2 regions of the Citrobacter sp. GW821-FHT02E08 genome follow, and region 1 is predicted to be linked to the other one. Evidence: predicted binding sites of a transcription regulator. Region 1 holds the regulator's gene; the other holds the start of a gene.
The links. The regulator PurR, encoded in region 1, represses purine synthesis genes. The targets are predictions, from matches to a motif close to CANGCAAACGTTTGCNTG.
Positions count from the first base shown of each region.

Region 1 (5,917 bases):
AGCGCTGTTGCGCCATTTTCTGCTGCTCTGCAGAAATGGTCACGCCCACCACGCTGACCGCGTAATTGGCCGCCATATATTGTGATAATCCGCCCCAACCGCAGCCGATATCCAGCACGCGCATACCCGGTTTAAGCTGCAATTTTTCACAAATCATTTTTAGCTTCGCCTGCTGGGCAGACTCCAGAGTATCGGCTTCTTTCCAGTAGGCGCAGGAATATTGCATATACGGGTCAAGCATCCGGCTGAAAAGATCATTACCAAGATCGTAATGCTCTTTGCCGACTATCCAGGCGCGTTTTTTACTTTGCAGGTTGAACAGGCGTGCGCCTGCGATGCGGAGTGTATCTTTGAAATGGTGAGGGAGTTGATTTTCGAGGCCTGCGCGCAGAACTTTATTGAAGAAAATATCCAGTCGTTCGCACTCCCACCAGCCATCCATGTAACTTTCACCTAAACCCAGCGATCCTTCCTGCAATACACGTTTGAAAAAATCGGGGTTTTTGATTTGAATATCAGCCGGGGCAGGACCGTTGATAGCAACGCCCGCACGGCTCAGTAATTCGTTGGTGATACGGTACCAGTCATCATCCGGTACACTGACTTCTTCTATACACGATGAACTCATAGTTTCTCCATCACTGGTCGGTGATCAGAACCTTAAAACAGCGTAGACGCTTTTTGGCTTTGTGAGAAATCTCACGGAAAAAAGTCCGCGAGCCTATAATCCGACGTAGAACAGAGGAAGGGAGAACCCTTGCCGAAAAGACCATTCCCTGGCTAAACGGGAGCGCTCCGGCTCCCGTTAGAACGTAATATTTATCGTATTTATGTAACAACCGAAAATGAGTATAGGCCTCAATAATCGGTGAAACAACCCAAAAAAGTTAGCGAGCTAATCAGTGGCTATTATCGCTATTTTTAGTACGAATCGTTGTGTGCCATCTCAGAGTGCGCGGTGTGATGCGTGGACTCGCTCGCCTGCGACTGCATCCAATACCCCAATCCTGCGAGCGCAACGGTCGATAACATGACGCTGGTGGTGGTCAGCAACGGTGTGCTGATTAACCAGGAGACGACCAGACTGGCCAGGAAACAGAGACCCAACTGCAGTGAATTCTGCAATGCTGCGGCACGCCCGGTGGCTTGTGGGAATGGGCGCAATGCCTGAGCCACAACAATAGGGTAGATCGCGCCGTTGGCGATAGCCATGACACAGAAGGGGATCAGAATTTCGGTCAGCGATACATGGCTAATAAAACTGGTCGCCCAGGTCGCGACGACGCTCAATGCGAAGATGACCAATAACCAGGGTAACAGCTGTTGCCCCTGCCATTTTTGTAACGCTGCGCGGCAACCGTACCCACCGATCAGGAAGGCGATGGTTTGCGGAACATAACTGAGACCAATCACTGCGGGGCTATAACCCATTTCACTAAGGATGAACGGCGAACCGGTTAACCATGCAAAGAAGCTGGCGGAACAGGCTGCGTAAATCAGCACGTTCCCACGATAGGCTTTCGAACGCAGCAGGGTAGTGAACGTCAGTTTATCCTGACTATCGTCACGTGCTTTTGCGGTGGGTTTTAAACGCAGGGCGGGCAGCATCAGGATCAGCGTAATCACAAACAGCGTGGCGAAAATGGCCTGCCAGGAAAAATGCGCGAGGATCCAACTGCCTAACAATGGCGCAAGCGCAGGCGACAACCCGACCAACGGCATGATGGTGGCAAAAATACGGTTAACTTTTTGCGACGGGTAGTAATCCGTCACCAGTGCCTGCCAGACAACAGCAGCAGCACACACGCCAATGGCCTGGATAAAGCGCAGAACCAGCAAGCCTGTTGCACTTTCTACCCACAGCATACCCAGACTTCCGAGGGCGAAGATCGACAAACCGAGCAATAGTATGGGCTTACGACCGTAACGATCGGATAGCGGACCCCAGGCGAGCTGGGCGATGGCGAACCCGGCTAAGAACAGGCTCAGACTGGCGCTGACGGCAGAGGCAGGTGTCTGCAAATCGGCCTGAATGGCAGCAAATGCAGGTAAGTACATATCTGTTGCCAGAAAACCCAGTACGCTGAGACCCGCCAGCCAGACTAAAAACCCTTTTCCCGGTTGCATAATACATTCTCTTTTTTTATCAGTAAGACATTGCCGCAGAGTGTAGGGAGTGAAATTCCTGTTGTGAAACGCTAATATTTGTCTACTGAATTCAAATTTTTTGTAGGCAGAATATGTGGTCAGAATATTCCCTTGAAGTTGTTGATGCTGTCGCGCGCAATGGTAGCTTCAGTTCCGCCGCCCAGGAACTGCATCGCGTGCCCTCGGCCGTCAGCTACACCGTACGTCAACTGGAAGAGTGGCTGGCGGTTCCCCTGTTTGAACGACGCCACCGGGATGTGGAATTGACGCCCGCCGGCGCCTGGTTTTTAAAAGAAGGCCGCTCTGTTATCAAAAAAATGCAGATCACCCGCCAGCAGTGCCAACAGATTGCGAATGGCTGGCGAGGGCAACTGCCTATCGCGGTAGATAATATTGTGCGACCAGAACGCACCCGGCAGATGATTGTCGACTTCTATCGCCACTTTGATGACGTCGAGCTGATCGTTTCTCAGGAGGTGTTTAACGGCGTCTGGGATGCGCTTTCCGACGGACGCGTGGAACTGGCCATTGGGGCGACGCAGGCGATCCCCGTCGGCGGGCGCTATACCTTTCGCGATATGGGAATGTTGAGCTGGAGCTGCGTGGTGGCAAGTCATCATCCCCTGGCGGCGATGCCCGGACCCTTGAGTGATGATACGTTGCGCAACTGGCCGTCGCTGGTCCGTGAAGACACGTCACGGACACTGCCTAAACGTATCACCTGGCTGCTGGACAACCAAAAGCGCGTGATCGTACCGGATTGGGAATCGTCAGCAACCTGTCTTTCCGCCGGGTTATGTGTCGGGATGGTGCCTACGCATTTTGCAAAACCGTGGGTCGACAGTGGCAAATGGGTCGCGTTGACCCTGGAGAATCCATTCCCGGATGCAGCATGCTGCCTGACCTGGCAGCAAAATGACACGTCGCCCGCATTAGCCTGGCTGCTGGAGTATTTAGGCGACAGTGAAACGCTGAATAAAGAGTGGTTGCGAGAACCTGAAGAGGTTCCCGCCGGGGAAGCTTAACGACGATAGTCGCGGAACGGACCATCCGCAACCGAACGACGTTCGATCAGTCGCGGGTGGACTTCAATAGACTGCGACTCTTCACGCTTGTTGACGATACGGTCTAACAACATATTAAAGGCCGTTTCACCCAGTGAGTCTTTCGGTTGGTGAATAGTGGTCAGTGCGGGTGTGAAATAGCGCGCGTTACGCACATTGTCATAACCGATCACCGAAATATCCTGCGGTACGCGCAAACCCATTTCGTCAGCAGCGCAGAGCGCCCCCATTGCCATGATGTCGCCACCGCAGAATACCGCAGTAGGGCGATGGGTCTGAGAGAGGATTTGCTGCATTGCACGATAACCAGACTCAGGTTCAAAATCGCCCTGTACAATCCAGTTTTCCGGGACTTTTATCAGCGCTTCGTCCATCGCCTTCATAAAGCCCGCCAGGCGGCCAGCCCCCGTGTTACGCTCCATCGGGCCAGGAATGACGCCTATCTCACGATGACCGCGTTCCACCAGATAACGACCGGCCATATAACCGCCTTCGAACGCGTTATCAATGACCGTATCGGTAAAGTCAGCCTTCGCTTCGCCCCAATCCATAACCACCATTGGAATATGGCGATACTCTTCAAGCATGGAGAGCAGAGACTCTGGATATTCCGAACACATAACCAGCAGACCATCCACACGCTTTTGCGCCATCATGGAAAGGTAGGCCCGTTGTTTTTCAAGATTATTCCAGGCATTGCCAAGGATCAGGGTGTAGCCTTTCTGGAAGCAGTTTTTCTCAACGGCTTCAATAATTTCAGCGAAATAGGCGGCTTCACTGCTGGTTGCCAGCAGACCGATAGATTTGGTGTGATTCACCTTCAGGCTGCGGGCGACGGCACTCGGGGAGTAGTGCAATTCTTTGATTGCTGCCCAGACAGCATTGCGAGTCTCTTCTGCGACAAAACGCGTTTTGTTAATTACATGTGATACGGTTGTAGTGGAAACGTTTGCTCGCTTCGCTACATCTTTAATTGTTGCCATTACATTTCACTCCAGACCATATCCAAACTCCTGAAAATACTGTAGGTAAACGTTTGCCTTTACACACCCTTATCGCAACATCAGGGTTGCGGCACGCCGGGAAAACGACACGAAACGTCAGGAGGGGGTCAATGGCCGGTACGCTAATCAAGTAAGCGTGGAATTTTGTCTGATCTTGACGAAAAGGGGAAGAGTTAAAAGTGGTTATCAATATAAATCCTGGGAGATTTTTACATCCAAGTGTGTAAAAATGCGCAATATCACTTTTTGTGTGGGAATAAAAAGGAGCAAATTTGATGAGCACCGATCTGAAGTTTTCGTTAGTAACCACTATTATTGTTCTGGGCCTGATCGTAGCGGGTGGTCTGACCGCCGCACTGCACTGATTTACCGTGAGGGAGCATGCTCTCCCTCATCTCGTTACCCCTTCATTGTTACTAAATCAGCAAAAGTCTTTTGCCATTCTGTTAACTTTATTATTTTTGTGATTGATGTCATGCTTTTGGCTCTTATCGGGTGTCGCTTCGCGGCACGCTGCAGCGGAGTCAACGTATGAAAATCAATTACCCCTTACTGGCGCTTGCGATTGGCGCATTTGGTATTGGGACCACGGAATTCTCTCCGATGGGGCTGTTGCCCGTCATTGCGCATGGCGTGAATGTCTCCATTCCCGCCGCCGGAATGCTCATCAGCGCCTATGCGGTGGGTGTGATGGTGGGCGCGCCGTTGATGACCCTGTTGCTATCGCACCGTGCTCGTCGTAATGCGCTGATTTTTTTGATGGCCATTTTTACGCTGGGCAACGTCCTGTCGGCCATTGCGCCGGATTACACCACCTTGATGCTATCGCGCATTTTGACCAGTCTTAATCACGGCGCGTTTTTCGGATTGGGTTCGGTCGTGGCGGCCAGGGTAGTGCCGAAGCATAAACAGGCCAGCGCCGTGGCGACGATGTTTATGGGACTGACCATTGCAAACATCGGCGGCGTGCCTGCGGCCACATGGCTTGGGGAAACCATTGGCTGGCGGATGTCCTTTTTAGCGACCGCTGGACTTGGGGTGATCGCGATGCTCAGTTTATTCTTCTCTCTGCCGAAAGGTGGCGCAGGGGAACGGCCGGACGTGCGTAAAGAACTGGCTGTCTTGCTGCGTCCACCGGTCCTTTCTGCGCTGCTGACCACCGTGCTGGGCGCGGGGGCAATGTTCACCCTCTACACCTATATTTCACCCGTTCTGCAAAACATTGCCCATGCCACACCGGCATTTGTCACCGCGATGTTAGTTTTGATCGGCGTTGGGTTTTCGATCGGCAACTATTTTGGCGGCAAACTGGCCGATCGTTCCGTCAACGGTACGCTGAAAGGTTTCTTACTGCTGCTTATGGTCATCATGCTGGCCATTCCTTTCCTGGCGCGTAACGATCTGGGCGCTGCGTTCAGTATGGTGGTGTGGGGCGCGGCAACATTTGCCGTCGTACCGCCTTTGCAGATGCGCGTGATGCGTGTCGCCAGTGAAGCGCCGGGGTTGTCTTCGTCGGTGAATATCGGGGCATTTAATCTTGGGAATGCGTTAGGCGCGGCGGCGGGTGGCGCGGTGATTTCCGGCGGTCTGGGGTATAGCTTTGTTCCGGTGATGGGCGCCATTGTGGCAGGGCTGGCGTTATTGCTGGTCTTTGTGTCAGCGAGAAGGCAACCTGAAACGGCCTATGTCGCCAACTAAACG
Region 1 is NZ_JBWKVL010000004.1:84,479-90,395, reverse strand. It holds gene cfa (cyclopropane fatty acyl phospholipid synthase) at 1-628, opposite strand, end outside; gene punC (purine nucleoside transporter PunC) at 922-2,127, opposite strand; gene punR (DNA-binding transcriptional activator PunR) at 2,241-3,173, shown strand; gene purR (HTH-type transcriptional repressor PurR) at 3,170-4,195, opposite strand; gene cydH (cytochrome bd-I accessory subunit CydH) at 4,492-4,581, shown strand; gene AC07UY_RS06935 (MFS transporter) at 4,748-5,914, shown strand.

Region 2 (5,917 bases), on a different contig from region 1:
TACCTGCATCTCTTCCTCACGTTAAAAATTCTGTGATGCTCTTCAGCATTCCTGGTGTAAAGCGACCTTAACCCCACTTTCACAGGCAAACTTTAGCTATTCTTATCTAACATACTAACGGGAGGCCAGACGGATGATGCCAACACTCACTACACCATCTGTATTTTCCGGTCCCCAGCGCCGCTGCCAGGTGCTACTGACGCTTTTCCAGCCGGGGCAAAATGCCACTACGGAAACCCTCAGCGCGCTAAATGGCGTTGATGATGAGATTGTTCGTGAGGATATCACCGAAACCCGCCTGGAGATCCAGCGCTATCATCAGCTCACCATCACCACTGGCCAAAACGGTCGCTACCGGATTGAAGGTTCAGCGCTCAATCAACGTCTGTGCCTGGTACAGTGGTTACGACGCGGCCTACGGCTGTGTCCGACGTTTGTTACGCAACAGTTTACGCATGCGCTGAAAACCGAGCTTAAACAGCGAGGTATTGCGCGTACGTTATATGACGACACGAATCTTCACGCACTGATTAATCTCTGCTCGCGGCGGTTGCAAAAACCGTTTGAGTGCCGTGATATCCAGTTTTTGCGGCTGTTTTTGCAGTATTGCCTGCTGCAACACCATGCAGGTATCTCCCCGGAATTTAACCCGATACAGCAACGGTGGGCGCAATCCTGCGCAGAGTATCAACTTGCTCTGGAGATTGGCCGTCACTGGCAACGCCGCGTAATGCAAAATGCGCCACTGAATGAGTCGCTGTTTATCGCCCTGCTGTTTTCCATGATTCGCATCCCTGATCCCATCCGCGACAATCATCAGCAGGATCGACAGCTACGCCTGGCCGTCGCCAGACTGGTGTTGCGCTTTAGAGAGATGGGCAACACTCGCTTCAACGACGAGCAAGGGTTGCACGATCAGCTCTACATCCATCTCGCACAGGCGTTGCACCGCAGCATGTTCGCTATCGGTATCGATAATACGTTACCTGAAGAGTTCGCAAAGCTTTATCCGCGACTGGTGCGTACCACCCGCGATGCGCTCAGTGGGCTTGAGGCGGAATACAATGTGCAGTTTTCTGAAGAAGAGGCCGGACTGGTCGCGGTGATTTTCGGCGCATGGCTGATGCAGGAAAACGATCTGCACGAAAAGCAAATTGTTCTCCTGACGGGCAATGACAAAAACCGCGAGGAAGACATCGAGCAGCAACTGCGTGAACTCACGCTTCTGCCGCTCAATATTAAACGCATGCCCATGCTGGCGTTTCAAAAAGAAGGTTCGCTGCGTGGGGTGACGCTGATTGTCACCCCCTACACCACACCGCTTCCGCTCTTTTCACCCCCGCTGATTCATGCCGAGCAGGCGTTAACGACGCATCAGCAACAGCAGATCCGCCGTATCCTCGAATCATAGCGCTGGCGAGCGCGCTGCCACTTTTGGCCGGATGGCTATCGCGGGCAGCGCAACCAGCGCCATCACCCAGAACACGCCGCTCCCCAGATGCTGATAGAGGTACCCGGCAAAGACGGTCATGATGGCAATACTCCCGCCCATTGCCACAGCGGAATAAATGGCCTGCAGGCGGATCACTTCGCTACCCTGACGCGCGGCAATGTAACGCATCGCCGCCAGGTGGCAAACGGTAAAAGTACCACAGTGCAGGATCTGCACCACAATCAGCCACGGCAACGCGGTGCTCCAGCCCATCAAACTCCAGCGTACAACCCCACAAACGGTGGAAAGTAGCAACAAATCACGGGCGCTAAAACGACGGAACAGCTTATTACTGAGCGCAAAGATGATGACTTCCGCGACCACGCCCAGCGACCATAAATAGCCGACAGCCGACGCGGAGTACCCCGCCCCCTGCCAGTAAATCGCGCTAAAGCCGTAATATGCGGCGTGCGCCCCCTGCAACAGGCTCACACAGGCCAGAAAGCGCCAGCTTTGTGTTATCAACGCACGCCAGGCTGGCCAGCCTGCGCTCTCCTGGTGACGACTTTCCCCTTGCGGTAACACGCTCGGGCGCAACAGCATTCCCAACAGCATAGAGGCCACGCCAAGACTCAGCAGTGCGAGAATGACCTGATAGTCGAATAGGCTCACCAGCTTACCGGTCAGCGCGGAACCAATCACAAACGCAATCGACCCCCACAGTCTGACCCGGCCATAGTCCATCGTTATCTGTTTTTGCCAGGTGTTTGCCAGCGCATCCGTCAACGGCACCAGAGGTGAGAAGAAGAGGTTAAAACCAACCATCACCACCATCAGCCATGCAACGTGTGTTCCTGCCCAAAACGCCAGGGCAAAGACCAGCGTCAGCAAGCCCAAAACACGCAACGCGGAAATCAGACGGGAAGGATCGCTCACACGAGGGGCAATCAGCAAGCTACCGAGGAAACGCGCCACCAGTCCTGCGCCCAGCAGAAGACCAATGGTTTCAGGCGTTAATCCCAGACCTTTGAGCCAGACGCTCCAGAAAGGTAAAAAAATACCGTAGCTAAAGAAATAGGTGAAATAAGCGAGCGCCAGCCAGCGCGTGGAGTGCAAAACCATGATTCCCTCCCGTTAGGAGGCGATAGTCTGGCGATAAACGCTGGCTGGCGCAAGTGAGTATTAACAGTGATATAACATGCGCTTTTACGCTAATCGACGATGATTTGCATAGTGAAATGACAGCTATCCCCCCGAGCCAAGACCCGCAATCCCGGTTGCCCCGGCATATTATGGGCGTTGACCGGATGCGACTGCGGCTCAAGACAAAGGAACCCGCCACCCGACATTCTGAAAAGCATCAGCCACGGAGTTTGCGCTAAAAGCGTGACGCTCATCACATCACGTTGTATAACCGCCTTCCCGCTCCAGCCGGAATATCCCACATTTAGCCAGGTATCCTCGCCGTATTGTGCATGGGCGAAATTCGCAGCCCCGGGGATTTTCGCCTGCCACGCCAACGGTAGATGCTGTGCATCTTCCGGCCAATACCCGCTGGCGGAAAACTGCACGGTGCTTTGCGCATCAAACACAAAAAACGGATGAAAACCGCAGCCGTAAAGCATCGGGCGCTGCGTCAGGAACAATAGATGTCAGAACTGGCACCGAGACATTAAAAGCAAAAAGGCCGCTTTCGCGGCCTTTGTTATTTCTGAGAGCAGAATTACGCGTAAACAGGGAAACGTGCGCAGATATCCAGCACTTTACCTTTAATACGTTCGATAACTGCTTCGTCGTTGATGTTGTCCAGCACGTCACACATCCAACCCGCCAGCTCTTTCGCTTCCGCTTCTTTAAAGCCGCGACGTGTTACAGCCGGAGAACCGATACGGATACCTGAAGTCACAAACGGGCTCTTCGGATCGTTTGGTACGCTGTTTTTGTTGACGGTGATGTTGGCGCGACCCAGGGCTGCGTCAGCTTCTTTACCGGTCAGATTTTTGTCGACCAGATCCAGCAGGAACAGGTGGTTCTCAGTACCGCCAGATACCACTTTGTAGCCACGGTTCAGGAACACTTCTACCATCGCTTTGGCGTTTTTCGCTACCTGCTGCTGGTAGGTTTTGAACTCAGGCTCCATCGCCTCTTTCAGCGCCACGGCTTTCGCCGCGATAACGTGCATCAGCGGGCCGCCCTGAGCGCTTGGGAAGACTGCGGAGTTCAGTTTTTTGTACAGCTCTTCGCTGCCGTCTTTCGCCAGGATCAGGCCACCGCGCGGGCCAGCCAGCGTTTTGTGGGTGGTGGTGGTGACAACGTGAGCGTGTGGAACCGGGTTCGGGTAAACGCCAGCGGCAATCAGACCCGCGACGTGTGCCATGTCGACGAACAGGTACGCGCCAACGCTGTCGGCGATTTCACGCATTTTTGCCCAGTCAACGATACCGGAGTAGGCAGAGAAGCCGCCGATAATCATTTTTGGTTTGTGGGCCTGAGCCTGCTTCGCCATGTCGGCGTAGTCAATTTTACCGGACTCATCGATGCCGTAAGGCACGATGTTATACAGTTTACCGGAGAAGTTAACCGGAGAACCGTGAGTCAGGTGACCGCCCTGCGCCAGGTTCATCCCCAGCACGGTATCGCCCGGCTGCAGCAGCGCGGTGTAGACCGCGAAGTTCGCCTGAGAGCCAGAGTGCGGCTGGACGTTAGCGTAATCAGCGCCAAACAGTTCTTTCGCGCGATCGATCGCCAGTTGCTCGACGACATCCACATATTCGCAACCGCCGTAGTAGCGTTTGCCCGGATATCCTTCAGCATACTTGTTGGTCAGCTGAGAACCCTGCGCTTGCATGACGCGCGGACTGGTGTAGTTTTCGGAGGCGATCAGTTCGATATGCTCTTCCTGACGTACTTTTTCCTGCTCCATAGCCTGCCACAGTTCGGCATCATAATCGGCAATGTTCATTTCACGCTTTAACATCCGCATCTCCTGACTCAGCTAACGATAAAATTTGGCCTTAAAAGGCAGTCCCGTTGGACAACGACCAACAGTATAACTGAATCATCCGTTGATAACAGGTCTTGACAAAGGATTTTACGCAAACGATTACCTTCAAGCAGCACAAGGCTTTGCCGAATTAAGGTCTTACGGATTTTAGCGGAATTCTTTTCAGGTTTGTGATGCATACTTTTCATTTTGTAACGTTACAAACGCAAAATCACAAAGAACCATTTACAATGCAGGGGTATTTTTATAAGATGCATTTGATATACATCATTAAAGATTTAATTAAAAGGAAGCCCGCATGCTTGACGCTCAAACTATCGCCACTGTAAAAGCCACCATTCCCCTGCTGGTTGAAACGGGTCCTAAACTGACCGCCCATTTCTACGATCGCATGTTTACGCATAATCCTGAACTCAAAGAAATTTTTAACATGAGTAATCAACGCAATGGCGATCAACGTGAAGCGTTGTTTAATGCGATTGCCGCGTATGCCAGCAATATCGAAAACCTGCCGGCCCTGCTGCCTGCGGTCGAGAAAATTGCGCAGAAGCACACCAGTTTTCAGATCAAACCCGAGCAATACAACATCGTGGGCGCCCATCTGCTGGCGACGCTGGATGAGATGTTCAGCCCGGGTCAGGAAGTGCTGGATGCGTGGGGAAAAGCCTACGGTGTACTGGCTAATGTCTTTATCAATCGTGAAGCGCAAATTTACAGCGAGAACGCAGGCAAAACCGGCGGCTGGGAAGGGACGCGTCCGTTCCGTATCGTGAATAAAACGCCGCGTAGTGCGCTGATTACCAGTTTTGAGTTCGAGCCTGTCGATGGCGGCGCCGTCGCAGAGTACCATCCTGGACAATATCTGGGAGTCTGGCTGAAGCCGGAAGGTTTCCCGCATCAGGAGATTCGTCAGTATTCACTGACCCGCAAGCCGGACGGCAAAGGCTATCGTATTGCCGTTAAGCGCGAAGATGGCGGTCAGGTTTCAACGTGGCTGCACAACCATGCAAACGTGGGCGACGTGGTGCATTTAGCGGCCCCGGCGGGGGATTTCTTTATGGCCGTTGCCAACGATACCCCTGTTTCTCTGATTTCCGCAGGCGTCGGACAAACGCCAATGCTGGCGATGCTGGACACGCTGGCGAAAACGCATCACACCGCGCAGGTGAACTGGTTCCACGCGGCGGAAAATGGCGACGTACATGCCTTTGCCGATGAAGTAAACGAACTGGGCAAAACGCTGCCGCGCTTTACCGCACATACCTGGTATCGTGAGCCGAGCGCAGACGATCGCGCCAAAGGCGGGTTTGACAGCGTGGGTCTGATGGATTTAAACAAACTGGAAGGCGCAATCAGCGATCCGGCAATGCAGTTTTATCTCTGCGGTCCGGTCGGCTTTATGCAATTTGCCGCGAAGCAGCTGGTGAATCTCGGTGTGAAAAACGAAAACATTCATTACGAATGTTTTGGCCCGCATAAGG
Region 2 is NZ_JBWKVL010000007.1:37,929-43,845, reverse strand. It holds gene csiE (stationary phase inducible protein CsiE) at 134-1,411, shown strand; gene AC07UY_RS11270 (3-phenylpropionate MFS transporter) at 1,406-2,554, opposite strand; partial or broken gene AC07UY_RS11265 (aldose epimerase family protein) at 2,644-3,060, opposite strand; gene glyA (serine hydroxymethyltransferase) at 3,156-4,409, opposite strand; gene hmpA (NO-inducible flavohemoprotein) at 4,735-5,917, shown strand, end outside.
Region 2: a site for PurR is predicted at 4,525-4,542, ahead of glyA (serine hydroxymethyltransferase). Genes of this name have one in related genera too.